DNA from 2 places in the Bacillus sp. MT94 genome. Region 2 is predicted to be linked to the other one. Evidence: a T-box and tRNA genes for the amino acid it is inferred to sense, from the RefSeq annotation. Region 2 holds a T-box; the other holds one or more tRNA genes.
What was found. The T-box of region 2 lies ahead of ileS2 (isoleucine--tRNA ligase). A T-box ahead of a tRNA ligase gene usually reads a tRNA of that ligase, here a tRNA-Ile.

Region 1 (8,627 bases), 360 kb from region 2:
TTACTTTCGTTTGACCATCTTCGTTAACTAATTGTTTCCCAGCCATAGATAAAACTTCACCATTTTTTGGGTTCATCATTACAACGAATGCGCGATCTAAAAGAGGTTCGCTTCCTTTAAATCTCATTAAATTCTTCGTAAGAATATCCTCCACGCGCTTTTGTAATTCCATATCAATCGTTAAATTCAGGTCATTACCACTTTGTCCTTTTGATACATTAATCGTTTCTAAAATATTACCGTTTTTATCTGTAACATTTCTAACTTCTGCTTTCGTACCGTGCAGACTATCTTCATACTGTTGTTCAAGATAACTTTTTCCTACTCGGTCATTTCGATTATAATCACGAACAAGATAGTAATCTAGTCTTTCTCTTGGTAAACCTTCGTCAGAAGTTGTTACACCACCAAGTACACTTCGGAACAAATCACCATCATATGCATATTTTCGTTCCCAATCAACACTTGTATCTACTCCCGGCAATTGCGCTAAATTTTCACTAATAATCGCATATTCTTCATCTGTTGCATTTTTCTTAAGAACTTGAGGTGTCATTGCATATCCGCCATCCATCTTACTCTTAATCGCTAGTATTTCTAGATCTTTTGCGGATAATTGATTAATCTCTTCTTCTGTTACACGACTGCGCTGACGCTCGTCTAATTCTTTATCATCAATTTTTTTATCTTTAAACTCTTGACGATCTTTATTCGTAATTTTTTCTTTAGCTTCCTCTTTATGCATAGCAAGCCAATAATCTTTTTTATCGCGATCTGTTAATTTATCTGTCGGTACTTCAATCAAATCTGCTAGCTTTTTCGCTGTTTCTAAGCGATCCTCTGCAGTTGATCCTTTCATTTTTGTAAATGTAATAGTACGAATGGCTGCATTATCTACTACAGGTCGCCCATAACGGTCAAATATTTTCCCACGCGGTACAGGATTACTTATCGTTGAATTTTCTTTCTTCTCCACTTCATTCTTATATTCTTCACCGCGAACAATTTGTACATATCCGAGCCTTACAATAACCGCGGAGAACATTAAAAACACGCAGAAAAACAGCACGTTTAACCGAAAAGGAACGTGGGTCTTTTTCTTATTTTGCTTCTGCTTCTTGCTCATACAAACCCCCTCTACCAACAGCTATGTAATGTGAAAGGGACACCTTCATACAGGTGTCCTCACTGCTGTCTTACATCTTTTTCTATTCTAGCATAAAACAAACGAGAAGTTAACCTTCTGGTTCAGTTTGGTTTTGCGCGTTTCCTTGCGTTACAACACTTGTTTTACTCGCATTTCCCTCATCATATTTGACATTTTTAACTGCAAAATAAATAAGAAAATGTCCAGCACCTAAAATACATAATAAGTAAGGTAAACTTTTTTCAGGTGGAAAGAATAGTACAGCACATAAAAAACTTAAAATGGAACAGATTCTTCCGGCGTTTAACCACAGCTCCCGAACAACGACATATTCCACACGCCATTCTCTCGCATTTTTCGCTCTACCAATTACGTCATATGTCATTGATCCATACGGAACAAGTAAAATAGGATATGCAATCGCAATACATGCCGCATAAATAAGTAATTTCGTGTATGTAACATTGAAAATAACTAAAAAGACGACAGCATATAAAATAATGCCTCCAAGTAAAATTGCTTTTTTTCGCCACTCCTTCTTTAACATACGAGCAACTAAGTAATAACATACAAAGGATACAGCAGAGTTCACTAAACTATATTTCCCTAATGCGAACTCACTATTAGTTGCTAAATAAACATATACTGAAATGACAAAAATAAACGTTCCTTCTCTCAATCCTTGGAAAAAATGAGCTCGTGTAATCTTTCCCCAGTTTTTATCAATCCGTCGTTCTTTCAATACTTGCACGATTTCATAACGCCCTTCACATTCTCTTTTAGATAAAAAGAAGCTTAAGACGACAGCAATTGCAAATAGAACTAATGAAAGAAAGAATATAACAGTATAACCACTCCATTTCTCCATACGTGAAATTGTGTATCCTGCTGCTATTGGTCCGATCATCCCAGAGAAGGATGTAAGAAGTCCAAGAAACCCATTAAAGAAATCTCTTGTTTCTGGTTCTGTAATTTCAAATGTCAATAAGTTAAAAGCCAACCAGTAAAAACCGTATCCTACTCCTAAAAGAGCCCCCATTAATAAAATATACTGAGAAGCACTTTTCCCCGCTACTAAGACAACAATAAAAAAAATTGCGAGCGTTCCTACTCCTATTCGTAATAAAATCGAGCGATCGATACGTTTCGCTAATTTTCCCCCTACAAGAAATGTGAGAGGCTGTAATATAACGCTGGCCAAATTATACAAGCCAAGATTCACATAATTTTGTGTTTGTTTCCATAAATAAATATTTACAAACGTATTCGATAAAGAAATTGCGAGCGTGTATAAACCTCCTATAAGGAGCAATAACACTAAATCCCGATTCACTTCAACGTCACCAATTATATGTTTCCACTTCATACACAACTCTCCTTTACTTCATGTTCTAGTCTTCCAAAGACAAGCCCAATTATGTAAAAGGAAAGCATAGAAAAAAGCTAGGGGTTCTCCCCTAGCTTTTTTCTATATTTATTACAATTATTTTGCTTCTTGGTAACGTTTTTCAGCAGCGTTCCAATCTACAACGTTCCAGAATGCACCGATGTAGTCTGGACGACGGTTTTGGTAGTTTAAGTAGTAAGCATGCTCCCAAACATCTAAACCGATAACTGGCGTTTTACCTTCAGTTAAAGGAGAATCTTGGTTTGGAGTGCTTGTTACTTCTAGCTCACCATTGTTTACTACTAACCAAGCCCAACCAGAACCGAAGCGAGTTGCGCCAGCTTTTGCGAATTCTTCTTTGAATGCATCGAAGCTACCGAATTTTGCTTCAATTGCAGTTGCAAGTTCACCTACAGGTTGTCCTCCGCCGTTTGGAGATAGGATTGTCCAGAAGAATGTATGGTTAGCATGTCCGCCACCATTGTTACGTACTGCTGTACGGATTGCTTCTGGTACTTCGTTTAAGTTTGCAACTAATTCTTCTACGCTTTTGTCAGCTAATTCTGCATGACCTTCTAAAGCAGCGTTTAAGTTTGTAATGTACGTGTTGTGATGTTTTGTATGATGGATGTTCATTGTTTCTTTGTCAAAGTGAGGCTCTAAAGCATCATACGCATAAGGTAAATTTGGTAATTCGTGTTTTGCCATTGTTATATTCCTCCCAGTTTATGTATTGCCACTTAAGTGACATACAACTTCATTCTACCCTAATTGCCATAGGGTGCAAACAAATAAATCACATTGTCTTGCTATCATTAAAGTAGCAAAATTCCCACTTCTTTTCAATTAAAATGCTCATATATTCCGTAAAAAAAGCTTCCTTCTACAAGGAAGCTTCCTGCTAACATAATAAACATGCGAAATGGATATGGACCCTGTAGGACTCGAACCTACGACCGGACGGTTATGAGCCGTCTGCTCTAACCAGCTGAGCTAAGGGTCCACAATTATGTATGTAACAACATATCAAATAAAGGAATTCCTATCAGATATGCCCTTTAAGAAATGTAAGATAAATTTACCATATAGAAAAGAAAAGTGTCAATTGTATTTTTCTTATTTAAAAGAAGAAAGTTAATAAAAAGAAATTTAGTTATCTCCACTATATGTAAATATAATATATCTTGAGATTCTCTAGATTCCTACGTTACAATGATTTTATACATACATAAAGGAAGTGAATCTATGTCCATATTTACCCAATTCGTAAAAAGCATATACTCGCCTAAAGATATGGCGCTATTCCGTTTTCAAAAAATCGGTAAAACCATTTTGTATATTATGCTACTTTGCTTAATTACTACTATTCCAAGAACTTTTTTGTACGGTAGTTTTATCCAAGATGGTGTAGGCATGGTAAATCAAGTCATCGATAAAGATTTACCTGATTTTAAAATTGAAAATGGCGAACTAAAAGCCGATATTGATCAGCCTATTGAAAAAGAAGAAGGAAATGCACTTTTCGTATTTGATCCAAATTCAACAGACCTAGAAAAATATCAAAATAAAACAGGTTTATTTGTTTTAAAAGATAAAGTAGTCTCTATGGGAAATGGTCAAACACAAACGTATTCTTATAACGATTTGTTAGGTGCATCTCTTGAGAAAAAAGATCTACAAGAATTTATTTCTTTATTCGATAATATTTATCCAATTTTATTATTTGTTATTGGATTCTTAGTGTACCTATTCCAATTATTCATCACTTTTGTAGGCGTGACTTTACTTGCGTTCATCGGTTCTGCTATGAGCGGTCAACGTAAACTATCCTATAAACAAGTTTGGACACTAACTGCATACAGCTACACAATCCCAACCATTTTCTTCATGATTATGGATTTATTCAAAATCGTCGTACCTGGCGCAACATTCATTTATATCGCTGTTGTTTTAATCGTTCTATACTTAACGATTAAAGAGGTACCCCAACCGAAAGAAAAATAAAAAAATGCCTAAATAGGCATTTTTTTTTTGGACAAGCATATATTCCTAGCAAAGGAGTGAAGAATATGAAGAGGTTAGGTATATTTCTATTCGTGCTTGTTCTCGGTTATATATTTTATTACGATATAAAAATCGGTACTTTACCGATGTTAAGTTCATATAAAAAAACAACTGCTGCCCAAACGATTAAAAAAGAAAACACAGACAGCCAACAAAATAAAGAGAATAAAACAGAAAAAGAAACGGATACATCTTATAAAACAATTGAAGTAAAAACTGGCGAGACAGTTCTTTCTATTACAGAACAAATTAACAAGAAAAAAATTCCTTCCATAGAAAAAGTCATTGACGACTTTAAACAATTAAACAAAAGTACATCTGCTACAAAAATACAAATTGGAAAGTCTTATAAATTCCCGTTATATCAATAAGCCATCACTTAATCCTTGTCAATTACATAAAGGCGCTGATACAATAGTAAAAGTGAAACCGAGCACTTCGGTTTCTATAGCCCTATATCACGTATACTATCATTGATATGAGGGACTAAATAAGAAACTTCTTTTATAAGGAGAGCGATCTATTCGTGAATGAAATGACTCATCGTACAAAAACACGTCCAGTTAAAGTCGGTAATTTAACAATTGGCGGTAATAATGAATTAATTATACAAAGTATGACAACAACAAAAACACATGATGTTGAAGCAACAGTTGCTGAAATCAAGCGTTTAGAAGAAGCTGGCTGTCAAGTCGTCCGCGTTGCCGTTCCAGATGAACGCGCAGCTAATGCTATTGCTGATATAAAAAAACAAATCAACATTCCACTTGTTGCTGATATTCATTTTGATTATCGCCTTGCTTTAAAAGCAATTGAAGGTGGCATTGATAAAGTACGTATCAATCCAGGTAATATTGGTCGTCGCCATAAAGTAGAAGCTGTTGTAAATGCAGCAAAAGAGCGCGGTATTCCAATCCGTATTGGTGTAAACGCTGGTTCATTAGAGCGCCACATTTTAGAAAAGTACGGATACCCAACTGCTGATGGTATGGTTGAGAGCGCGCTACATCATATTAAAATTTTAGAGGACTTAGATTTCCACGATATTATCGTATCTATGAAAGCCTCTGATGTTAACTTAGCAATCGAAGCATACGAGAAAGCTGCTCGCGCTTTTGATTACCCATTACATTTAGGTATTACAGAATCTGGAACATTGTTTGCTGGAACTGTAAAAAGTGCCGCTGGTCTTGGAGCAATCTTAAGTAAAGGCATCGGAAATACACTACGTATTTCATTAAGTGCTGATCCAGTTGAAGAAGTAAAAGTTGCTCGTGAATTATTAAAATCATTCGGTCTTGCGTCTAACGCAGCGACACTTATCTCTTGTCCAACTTGTGGTCGTATTGAAATCGATTTAATTAGCATCGCTAACGAAGTGGAAGAATACATCTCTACACTTCAAGTACCAATTAAAGTTGCAGTACTTGGTTGCGCTGTAAATGGTCCTGGTGAAGCTCGTGAAGCTGATATCGGTATTGCTGGTGCACGTGGAGAGGGATTATTATTCCGTAAAGGGCAAGTCGTTCGTAAAGTACCAGAAGAAACAATGGTAGAAGAACTGAAAAAAGAAATCGACGTAATTGCTGCTGAAATGGCTGCTGAACGAGAAAAAGAAAAAGAGACACAAGAACAATAAAAAGAAGGTTGCCACAATATTTGTGAGCAACCTTCTTTTCTACGTAAAAAAGCTCGTCAGTTATATAACCGACGAGCTTTTACTTTGCACATTTTGGACAACGACCATATATTTCAAACTTATGACCCGTTACTTCATAACCAGTAAAATCTTTATTCATAAAATCCATTGGGCAGGAAGTAATCTCTTTCGTCCCACCACAATCCAAACAAATAAAATGATGATGATGTTCCATAATAGAACAAGTGAAACGAAAATGTTTTTCACCATTTAATTCCGTTTGTTCTAAAACACCAATCTCAGCAAAAACTGTTAAGTTACGATAAATCGTATCAAAACTAAGCCCTGGATAATCGTCTTTCATATGCTCTAAAACGTCTTTCGCAGTTAAATAACGATTATGTGCTGCAAATAATCTGAGCATCTCTTCTCTTTTTCCAGTATGTTTGTATCCTTTTTCCTTCATTAGGCGTAAAGCTTCTGTTAGATTCATACCTATCCCTACTTTATGCAGTTTTTTTCTTCTTCCATAAAATCGCACCGATTAAAATAAGAACTGCTATCATAACAATTGTACCACCTGGTGCTAGATCAAGTTGATACGAAGCAAACATTCCACCAATTACTGCAATTTCACCAAATAAAATGGAAAAGAAAATTGTTTGTTTAAATCCTTTAGCAATACGAATACTTGCTGCAACTGGTAACGTCATTAATGATGATACGAGAAGAACCCCTACTACACGCATTGATACTGCAATGACAAGAGCAACTAATATAATGAAAATAAAGTGAATCCATTTCGCTCTTAAACCAGTTGATACTGCGTATTCCTCATCAAATGATAGTAGAAACAGCTCTTTATATAATAAAATAATTGTCGCAACAACAACAATTGCTACAATCCCAATAATAATTAAATCCGTACTTGTTACAGCACTGACACTACCAAATAAATAACTAAATAAGTCTGTGTTAAATCCATTTGCAAGTGAAATGAAAATAACTCCAACTCCCATCCCTGCCGAAAGGATAATCGGAATTGCTAATTCTTGATAGTGCTTATATACAGTTCTTAACTTTTCGATTAATAGCGCTCCACCAATTGAAAAAACCATCCCCATATATAAGGGGTTTAAAAACCCACCTGTAAAAATGGTTTTTTCAAGTAATAAACTTGCTGCAATACCTGATAACGTCACGTGACTTAATGCATCCGCAATAAGAGATAAACGACGAATAACAACAAACACACCTATTAGTGGTGCAACAAGTCCAATTAAAATACCTGCGTATAAAGAATTACGTAAAAAGTCATATTGTAAAAAATCTTGTATCATTATATCCTCCCGTGATGCTCATGTTCGTGTTCTAAACGATGAACATGATGTCCATATAAGACGGACATTTCTGCATCTTCTAACTCTCGGAACTTCTCTACATTTCCATGGAAATGTAGATGTTGGTTTAGGCATGCAACATGTGTTACTTTTTCGGTAACAGCTCCCATATCATGAGTAACAAGAATTAATGTGATCCCGAGCCTTTTGTTTAAATCCTCTAATATTTCGTAAAAACTTTCCACATTTTTTACATCGATTCCAACAGTAGGCTCGTCTAAAATAAGCAATTCAGGATCACTAACGAGCGCACGAGCAATAAATACACGCTGTTGCTGTCCACCAGAAAGCTCTCCAATATTACGACCTTGAAACTCACTCATCCCTACATCAGCAATTGCTTTTTCTACCTTTTTCTTATCCTCTTTTGTGAAAAAGCGAAAAAGCCCTTTTTTCGAAACAAGTCCCATTGACACAACTTCAGAAACAGTTGCTGGAAAACCAGAATTGAAACTATTTGCTTTTTGGGATACATAACCAACTTTATTCCATTCCTTAAACTTCTTACTATCAACGCCAAACACACGAATGCTTCCTTCTTTTGGCTTTAAAACGCCTAATAAACACTTAAGTAAAGTTGATTTACCTGAACCATTCGGTCCCACTAAACCTAAAAAAGCTCCCTTCGGAACTTGCAAATTAATATTTTCTAACACATTCCGATCTTCATACCGGAATGTTAAACCTTCAATCTCTAATATATTATTCATAGCATCTCACCTATTTTAATTCAGAATGATTCCGATTTATATCTATTTGAATTATAGTACAGCTTATTATAGTTGTAAACCAATCTGCCTAAAATATATCTATTTTTTCAAGAAACCTTACTATTATAACAAAAAGCAGAGAAAAATTCTCTGCTTTCGAAAAATATTCCTATATACGTTTAGTGAATAGCCGATTTAAACTTACCACCATTTGTCTCTTGCGTGCTCATAATCGTAACAAACGCATTTTCATCAATTTCATGCACAATTGACTTTAACT
Region 2 (8,627 bases):
CCGTCGATTGGATCTTGTTGTTATGTTGTGGATGATCGTGTATTAACAGCAGCACAGAAAGTAATTAACGGTGCTGTTCCTCATCAAAAAATTTCTGACGGGCAGTACGCAATTAATTTAAAAGAAATTAATCGTATATTATGTGTACAAGCAGGCATAAAAGAAGAGCATATTGTAATGTCATCTCTTTGTACAAGCTGTGAAGAGCAACTATTTTTCTCTCATCGTCGTGATCAAGGTAAGACAGGAAGAATGTTGAGTTTCATAGGTTTTAAGGAGGAAGGAAGCAAGTGACAGTACAAGAAAATTTAGTAATTGTAAACGAAGCTATTAAAGAATCTTGCGTTCGAGCTGGACGTTCGTTGCAAGATATTAAACTTGTTGCAGTGACAAAAACTGTAGGGATTGAAAAAACAAACGAAGTAATTGAAACTGGAATTATCGATTTAGGTGAAAATAGAAATGAAGGTTTCTTACAGAAATATGAGCATTTCGGTTCAAAAGTTAATTGGCACTTTATTGGCTCATTACAAACGAGAAAAGTAAAAGAAATCATTAATGAAATTGATTATTTACATTCGTTAGATCGTCTTTCCCTGGCGAAAGAAATTCAGAAACGTGCTGATAAGAAAGTGAAATGCTTTATTCAAGTGAAAACCTCATCTGAAGAATCGAAGCAAGGATTAGCAATAGAAGAGGTTGTTTCTTTTATTCAAAGTTTGCAAGAATTCGATAAAATTGAAGTGGTTGGACTAATGACGATGGCTCCATTTACAGAAGAAGAGGAAGAAATCAGACGCTGTTTTAAGGAATTACGTATGTTGCAAACAAAGGTGCAGGAGCTAGAGTTATTACATGCGCCATGTAAAGAATTATCAATGGGAATGTCCAACGATTACACGATTGCAATTGAAGAAGGGGCTACATATATTCGTTTGGGAACGATTTTAGTAGGAAAAGCGTAAAAGGAAGGAGAATCTTATTATGAGTTGGTCAAAAGTAAAATACTTCTTTTTTGATACACCGGAAGAAAAAGAAGCAGCTCAATATGGTTATGAAAAGGAGCAAACAGACATGAAAAAGCAGCAAGATCCACCAGAACAACAAGATGTTACGTTTCCAAAAGCGCAACCGAAGCAAAATGTTGTGAGTATTGAAACAGCAAAACAATCTTCAAAAGTTGTTTTATTAGAACCACGCACATATTCGGAAGCACAAGGGATTGCGGACCACTTAAAAGGTAGACGAGCTGTTGTAATTAATTTGCAGAGAATGTCTACTGATCAAGCGGTACGTATCGTTGACTTTTTAAGTGGTACTGTATACGCTATAGGCGGGGACATTCAAAAAATAGGACCAAAAACATTTATGTGTACACCTGAAAATGTTGATATTGTTGGTGCAATTTCAGAGTTATTCGGTGAAGAAGAAGAAACAAATATAAAGAGGTGGTAATACGCCATGACAACAGTTTTAATGGTGTTAAGTTCTGCTATCGAGATTTACTCGTGGGCACTGATTATTTACATTCTCCTATCATGGTTTCCTGGTGCAAAGGAATCATCTTTTGGAGAGTTCTTGGCGCGAATTTGTGAACCGTATTTAGAACCATTCCGCAGATTTATTCCGCCGCTTGGTATGATTGATATTTCTCCACTCGTTGCGATTTTTGCGTTAAAACTTGCTAAAAGTGGTTTGTTCAGTTTGTTCAGCTATTTCTTATAGTAAGAGGTTAAATACATGAGCATTTACGAACATTTTAGGCCTGATGAAGAGGTCTTTGTAGATAAAGTGCTGGAGTGGAAGCGAACAGCGGAGTACCATCAAGTGAAATTAACAGATTTCCTTGATCCAAGACAGCAACAAATTGTTTCTATGGTAATTGGACAAGGAGATGTCGCTGTGCAATTTGGTGGTGCAACGCCTAATGCAGAGCGTAAAAGAGCACTCATTTATCCAGACTATCTAGAATTAAATGAAGAAGAATTTCAAGTAGAAGTATTAGAAATTGACTATCCTTCCAAGTTTTATACGCTAGAACATAGGCAAATATTAGGTACATTTATGTCTCTTGGTTTAACGAGAGAAAAATGTGGTGATATTTTGCTGCAAGAAAATCGTGCCCAAATTGTAGTTGCGAAAGAAATCGTATCGTACATTGAGATGAACTTACAAGCAATAGGAAAAGTAAAAGTCTCCTTATCAGCAGTGCAAGGAGAACAAATTCTACAAATACATGAAACGTGGGGGGAGAAATCTGGAACGGTTTCTTCACTTCGTTTAGATGTTATGTTAGCTGAAATGTTACATTTATCTAGACAGAAAGTACAACCTTTCATAAAAAATGGTTTAGTAAAAGTCAATTGGAAAACAGTGGAGCAAACTTCTTATGAATGTTATCCAGGAGACGTTTTTTCTGTTAGAGGATATGGCCGAAGTAAATTATTTTCTGTAGAAGGTAGAACAAAACGCGACAAATGGAGAATTTTGTATGGTATACTAAAATGATTGGTTTTTTAGAAGGAAATCCTCCTATTTTGTCGAAGAAAAGATATAATTGAAAGAGGAAATTTAGATAACTACTTGGAGGTGGCGTTGTGCCGTTAACACCATTAGATATTCATAACAAAGAATTTGGTCGCGGATTCCGTGGCTATGATGAAGATCAAGTAAATGAGTTTCTTGATCAAATTATCAAAGATTATGAATTGGTCATTCGTGAGAAAAAAGCTTTAGAAGAAAAAGTTGCGCAGTTAGAAGGGAAGTTAGATCATTTCTCTAATATTGAAGATACGTTAAACAAATCTATCGTTGTTGCGCAAGAAGCAGCGGAAGAAGTAAAACGTAATGCGCAAAAAGAAGCGAAATTAATTGTGCGTGAAGCTGAAAAGAATGCTGATCGTATTATTAACGAAGCATTAGTAAAATCAAGAAAAGTTGCTTTTGATATTGAAGAGCTAAAGAAACAAGCGAAAGTATTCCGAACTCGTTTCCGTATGTTATTAGAAACACAGCTTGAAATGTTAAACAACGATGATTGGGATAAACTAATTGAGTTAGAAGACGAAGTAGATGAACTGTTGAAAAAAGAAGAAACAGTGTAAGCTTGACGTTTTTCTCATTATTACATATAATTTTAAACAACATATTTATTAAGAAAAACGAAGATAGGGATAAGTACCTTTTCAAACCTTATATAGCGAACTGAGGATGGTGTAAGCTCAGGATAAGGAGATAGTGGGAATATCACCCTGGAGTTCCGCGCTGAATAAATAGAGTAAGCGTAGGCGTGTATTCGCGTTAAGAATATAAAGAGGATTCTATACATATGTATATGATCTACTAGGGTGGTACCGCGGGAGACTTTCTCGTCCCTTTTTGGGATGAGAAAGTCTCTTTTTTATTCCGTTTTTTAAGTATTTCTTTTATACATGTAAGGAGGAATTGAGCATGGAGTACAAAAATACATTACTGATGCCGAAAACAGAGTTCCCAATGCGTGGGAACTTACCAAAACGTGAGCCTGCAATGCAAGAAAAATGGGCTGAAATGAATATTTACGAAAAAGTACAAGAACATACAAAAGGTCGTCCTTTATTTGTATTGCATGATGGACCTCCATATGCGAATGGTGACATTCATATGGGACATGCATTAAATAAAGTATTAAAAGACTTTATTGTTCGTTATAAATCAATGACTGGTTTTAGTGCGCCATATGTTCCAGGATGGGATACGCACGGTTTACCAATTGAACAAGCTTTAACAAATAAAGGCGTAAAGCGTAAAGAAATGACAGTTGCTGAGTTCCGTAAGTTATGTGCAGAGTATGCATATGAACAAGTAGAACGTCAACGTGAACAATTTAAGCGTTTAGGTGTACGTGCAGATTGGGATAATCCATATATTACTTTAGAGCCAGCTTATGAAGCACAACAAATTAAAGTGTTTGGTGACATGGCGAAAAAAGGTTATATCTATAAAGGTCAAAAACCAGTTTACTGGTCTCCAACGAGTGAATCTGCTTTAGCAGAAGCTGAAATTGAATATCAAGATAAAAAATCAGCATCTATTTACGTAGCATTCCCTGTAAAAGATGGAAAGAATGTATTAGAAGGTGATGAAAAGTACATCATTTGGACAACAACACCTTGGACATTACCTGCAAACTTAGGTATTTCTGTTCACCCAGAGCTTGAATATAGTATTGTAAAAGTAAATGATGAGAAATATATCATTGCTTCTGAGCTGTTTGAGACAGTTGCAAAAACGTTAGAGTGGGAAAATGCTGAAGTTGTGAAAACAGTAAAAGGTAGCGAACTTGAGTACACAGTTGCAAAACATCCATTCTACGATCGTGATTCATTAGTTATGCTAGGAGATCACGTAACAACAGATGCAGGTACAGGTTGTGTTCATACAGCACCAGGACACGGGGAAGATGACTTCGTTGTTGGTAAAAAGTATGGATTAGAAGTACTTTGCCCAGTCGATGATAAAGGTGTATTAACAAATGAAGCACCTGGATTTGAAGGCTTATTCTATGATAAAGCTAACAAGCCAATTACAGAAAAATTAGAAGAAGTAGGCGCGTTACTGAAACTAACATTCATTACACATTCATACCCACATGATTGGAGAACGAAAAAACCAATTATTTTCCGTGCGACAGCACAGTGGTTTGCATCTATTGAAGCATTCCGTAAAGAATTAATAGAAGCTGTAGCGGAAACGAAATGGGTACCAGCATGGGGAGAAACTCGTCTTCATAATATGGTTCGTGACCGTGGTGACTGGTGTATTTCTCGTCAGCGTGCATGGGGTGTGCCAATTCCGGTATTCTATGCTGAGAATGGTGATCCAATTATTACGGATGAAACAATTAACCATGTAGCAGATTTATTCCGTGAACACGGTTCTAACGTATGGTTCGAGCGTGAAGCGAAAGATCTATTACCAGAAGGATTTACACATCCGGGTAGCCCAAATGGCGAATTCCGTAAAGAAACAGACATCATGGATGTATGGTTCGATTCAGGTTCTTCTCACCAAGCGGTATTAGAAGAGCGCGAAGATTTACAGCGTCCAGCTGATTTATATTTAGAAGGATCTGACCAGTATCGTGGTTGGTTTAACTCTTCATTATCAACAGCAGTTGCTGTAACAGGTAAAGCTCCATATAAAGGCGTATTAAGTCACGGTTTCGTACTAGATGGTGAAGGACGTAAAATGAGTAAGTCGATTGGAAACATCGTCGTACCGAAGAAAATTATGGATCAATTAGGCGGAGACATTTTACGCTTATGGGTATCTTCTGTTGACTATCAATCTGACGTACGTATTTCAGATGATATTTTAAAACAAGTAGCAGAAGTGTATCGTAAAATCCGTAACACATTCCGTTTCTTATTAGGAAACTTAGACGACTTTAAGCCAAGTGAAAATGCAGTAGCTGTAGCTGAACTTCGTGAAGTAGATCGTTACATGTTAGTGAAATTAAATGACTTAATTACAAAAGTTAAAGAAGCATATGAGACATACGACTTCGCTGCTGTGTATCATGCAATTCATAACTTCTGTACAATTGATTTAAGTTCATTCTACTTAGACTTTGCAAAAGACATTTTATACATTGAAGGTGCAAATCACGAAGATCGTCGTGCAATTCAAACTGTATTATATGATGTTCTTGTTGCGTTAACAAAACTTGTAACACCAATCTTACCGCATACAGCTGATGAAGTATGGCCATACATTCCAGGCGTAACAGAAGAAAGTGTACAATTAACTGATATGCCAGAAGCTGTACAATTAGATGACGCGGAAGCGTTAAAAACAAAATGGGATGCATTTATGACATTACGTGATGACGTGTTAAAAGCACTAGAAGTAGCTCGTAATGAAAAAGTAATCGGTAAGTCATTAAATGCAAGCATTACGCTATATCCAACTGCAGAAATGAAAGCTATGTTAGAGTCTATTAGCGAAGACTTAAAGCAATTATTCATCGTTTCTGAGTATAAACTTGGTGGTATGATGGATGAAGCGCCAGCAGATGCACCGAAGTATGAACATACAGCGGTTGTTGTTGCTCAAGCAACTGGTGAAACATGTGAACGTTGTTGGGTAGTTTCAGAAACAATTGGTAAAGATGCTGAACATGAAACATTATGTGAGCGTTGTGCAACAGTTGTTAAAGAAAACTATGTAAAATAATAAAAAACTGACTGCTATTCATGCAGTCAGTTTTTTTGTTGATGGCATATCAAAAAAACTTTTCAGACTCTTTCCTGTGAAGGAAAAATGTGTGTGAGGTAAGCAAATAAATTTCGGACACACTAACTGTACATTACAGCTAGGAGGAATGTACACGTGAATGAAATTTACATGGAAATAAAAGAAGAATTGCAATTGATGAGAAAAGAGTTGCAAGAGAGACTAGCTAAAGAAGTAATGCACAAATATGATGTCGAGTTCAGCCAAGAGCTTGGATATGAAATTAAGGAAGAGATAAAGAAAAAATTGCTATTACATGATATAAAAGAGGATTTAAAGGATGTAGAACGCGCATTATTTAAAATGGAAATAGACATGTACGGTATTTGTGAAGAGACGGGGAGATTAATTTCGACAAAGCAAATGAAGACAATGCCGACTGCTCGTACGATTCATGAATTCTTCTATGAAAAGGTAAATGTATGAATACGCACAACGATATTATATTACCTTTTTTTAATTTATTTTATTCTTCTATAAAGGTTCATTGTGAAAAGGTAGCAGCTATGCTAAAATTTTGAGGTACACTGTCTTTGTGGGGGAAATGAAAATGATATATTATGTAATAGCGTTATTTGTCATTGCTATCGATCAAATATCGAAGTGGTTAATTGTAAAGAACATGGAATTGGGTACGAGTATTCCGATTATCGACAATGTATTATACATAACATCACATCGAAATAGAGGCGCTGCTTGGGGTATTTTAGAAAATAAAATGTGGTTCTTCTACATTATTACAGTTGTTTTTGTAGTGTTTATCGTATTTTATATGAAAAAGTATGCGAAAACAGACAAGCTTCTAGGTATTTCGTTAGGTCTAATTTTGGGCGGGGCAATTGGTAACTTTATTGATCGTGTATTTAGACAAGAAGTAGTGGATTTCATTCACGTGTATATTTTCTCGTACAACTATCCAGTATTCAATATAGCTGATTCAGCATTATGTATTGGTGTTGTATTAATTATTATTCAAACATTATTAGAAGGCAAGAAAGCGAAGGAGTAATTGAATGAGTGAAGTAGTACAAGTAACAGTTGCAGCAGAGCAAAAAAACGAGCGAATTGATAAATTCGTTACAGGGATAAATAACGAATGGTCACGTTCACAAGTACAGCAATGGATTAAAGATGATGTTGTGACAGTGAACGGGAAAGCAGTAAAAGTGAATTATAAAGTAAAAGAAGAAGATGAAATTACAGTAACGATTCCTGAGCCAGAAGCGCTAGATATTCAACCAGAGGATTTAAATTTAGAAATTTATTATGAAGATGCAGATGTGCTTGTTGTAAATAAGCCACGTGGCATGGTTGTACATCCAGCACCAGGGCATACAAGTGGTACACTTGTAAACGGCCTTATGCACCATTGTACAGACTTATCAGGCATTAACGGTGTAATGCGTCCAGGTATCGTGCATCGTATTGATAAAGATACATCTGGACTATTAATGGTTGCTAAAAATGATATGGCACATGAATCGCTTGTAAATCAGCTTGTAGCCAAAACAGTAACGAGACGTTACAAAGCGATTGTACACGGTGTGATTCCGCATGATAAGGGAACTATCGATGCACCAATTGGTCGTGATAAGAAAGAGCGTCAAAGTATGACAGTTGATGAAAATGGTAAGAACGCTGTTACACACTTCCAAGTGTTAGAACGTTTTAAAGACTTTACACTTGTAGAATGTCGCTTAGAAACGGGACGTACGCACCAAATTCGTGTTCATATGAAATATATTGGCTATCCACTTGCAGGAGATCCGAAGTATGGTCCGAAGAAAACGTTAGATATGAATGGACAAGCACTTCATGCGGGTATTTTAGGCTTTGATCATCCTCGTACTGGTGAATATATTCAGTTTGAGGCACCGATTCCAGAAGTGTTTGAAGACGCATTAAATATTTTACGAAAATAGTATTGACAAATCATAAGAAAACTGAGATACTGACAACAGTTAAATAATGATCCTTTAACACAGCCCCGTGAGGTTGAGAAGGTAACGGTTTGAAATACTTAGGGTATGTTGTACCCTTTTTTCAAAAGTCCTCTCGCACACGCTGAGAGGACTTTTTTTATACCATTACTCTCACGCAAGAAAAAAAGCTTGGAGGTGTAGAGCATGCAAGAGAAAGCTGTCGTTTTAGATGACCAAATGATTCGCCGCGCTTTAACACGAATTAGTCATGAAATCGTGGAACGAAATAAAGGTGTCGATAATTGTGTTCTTGTCGGAATTAAAACTCGTGGAATTTTTATTGCACAACGTTTGGCAGAACGAATTGGTCAAATTGAAGGAAAAGAAATGGAAGTTGGAGAGTTAGACATTACGTTATATCGTGATGAT

Region 1: it encodes a tRNA-Ile, which carries the amino acid that the T-box ahead of ileS2 (isoleucine--tRNA ligase) is inferred to sense. The anticodon was not compared.

Annotation. Positions count from the first base shown of each region.
Region 1 covers NZ_JBXAEZ010000002.1:565,156-573,782, forward strand. The annotation lists gene AC1Q51_RS08650 (peptidoglycan D,D-transpeptidase FtsI family protein) at 1-1,126, opposite strand, end outside; gene AC1Q51_RS08655 (MFS transporter) at 1,236-2,513, opposite strand; gene sodA (superoxide dismutase [Mn]) at 2,631-3,242, opposite strand; tRNA gene AC1Q51_RS08665 (tRNA-Ile) at 3,464-3,537, opposite strand; gene yqgB (protein YqgB) at 3,780-4,538, shown strand; gene yqfZ (protein YqfZ) at 4,604-4,969, shown strand; gene ispG (flavodoxin-dependent (E)-4-hydroxy-3-methylbut-2-enyl-diphosphate synthase) at 5,134-6,237, shown strand; gene AC1Q51_RS08685 (Fur family transcriptional regulator) at 6,317-6,730, opposite strand; gene AC1Q51_RS08690 (metal ABC transporter permease) at 6,744-7,577, opposite strand; gene AC1Q51_RS08695 (metal ABC transporter ATP-binding protein) at 7,577-8,347, opposite strand; gene AC1Q51_RS08700 (YitT family protein) at 8,527-8,627, opposite strand, start outside.
Region 2 covers NZ_JBXAEZ010000002.1:209,516-218,142, reverse strand. The annotation lists gene pgeF (peptidoglycan editing factor PgeF) at 1-294, shown strand, start outside; gene AC1Q51_RS06715 (YggS family pyridoxal phosphate-dependent enzyme) at 291-965, shown strand; gene AC1Q51_RS06710 (cell division protein SepF) at 985-1,455, shown strand; gene AC1Q51_RS06705 (YggT family protein) at 1,462-1,725, shown strand; gene AC1Q51_RS06700 (YlmH family RNA-binding protein) at 1,741-2,508, shown strand; gene divIVA (septum site-determining protein DivIVA) at 2,598-3,104, shown strand; T-box leader at 3,156-3,379, shown strand; gene ileS2 (isoleucine--tRNA ligase) at 3,451-6,216, shown strand; gene AC1Q51_RS06685 (TraR/DksA C4-type zinc finger protein) at 6,373-6,702, shown strand; gene lspA (lipoprotein signal peptidase LspA) at 6,827-7,285, shown strand; gene AC1Q51_RS06675 (RluA family pseudouridine synthase) at 7,290-8,198, shown strand; gene pyrR (bifunctional pyrimidine operon transcriptional regulator/uracil phosphoribosyltransferase) at 8,403-8,627, shown strand, end outside.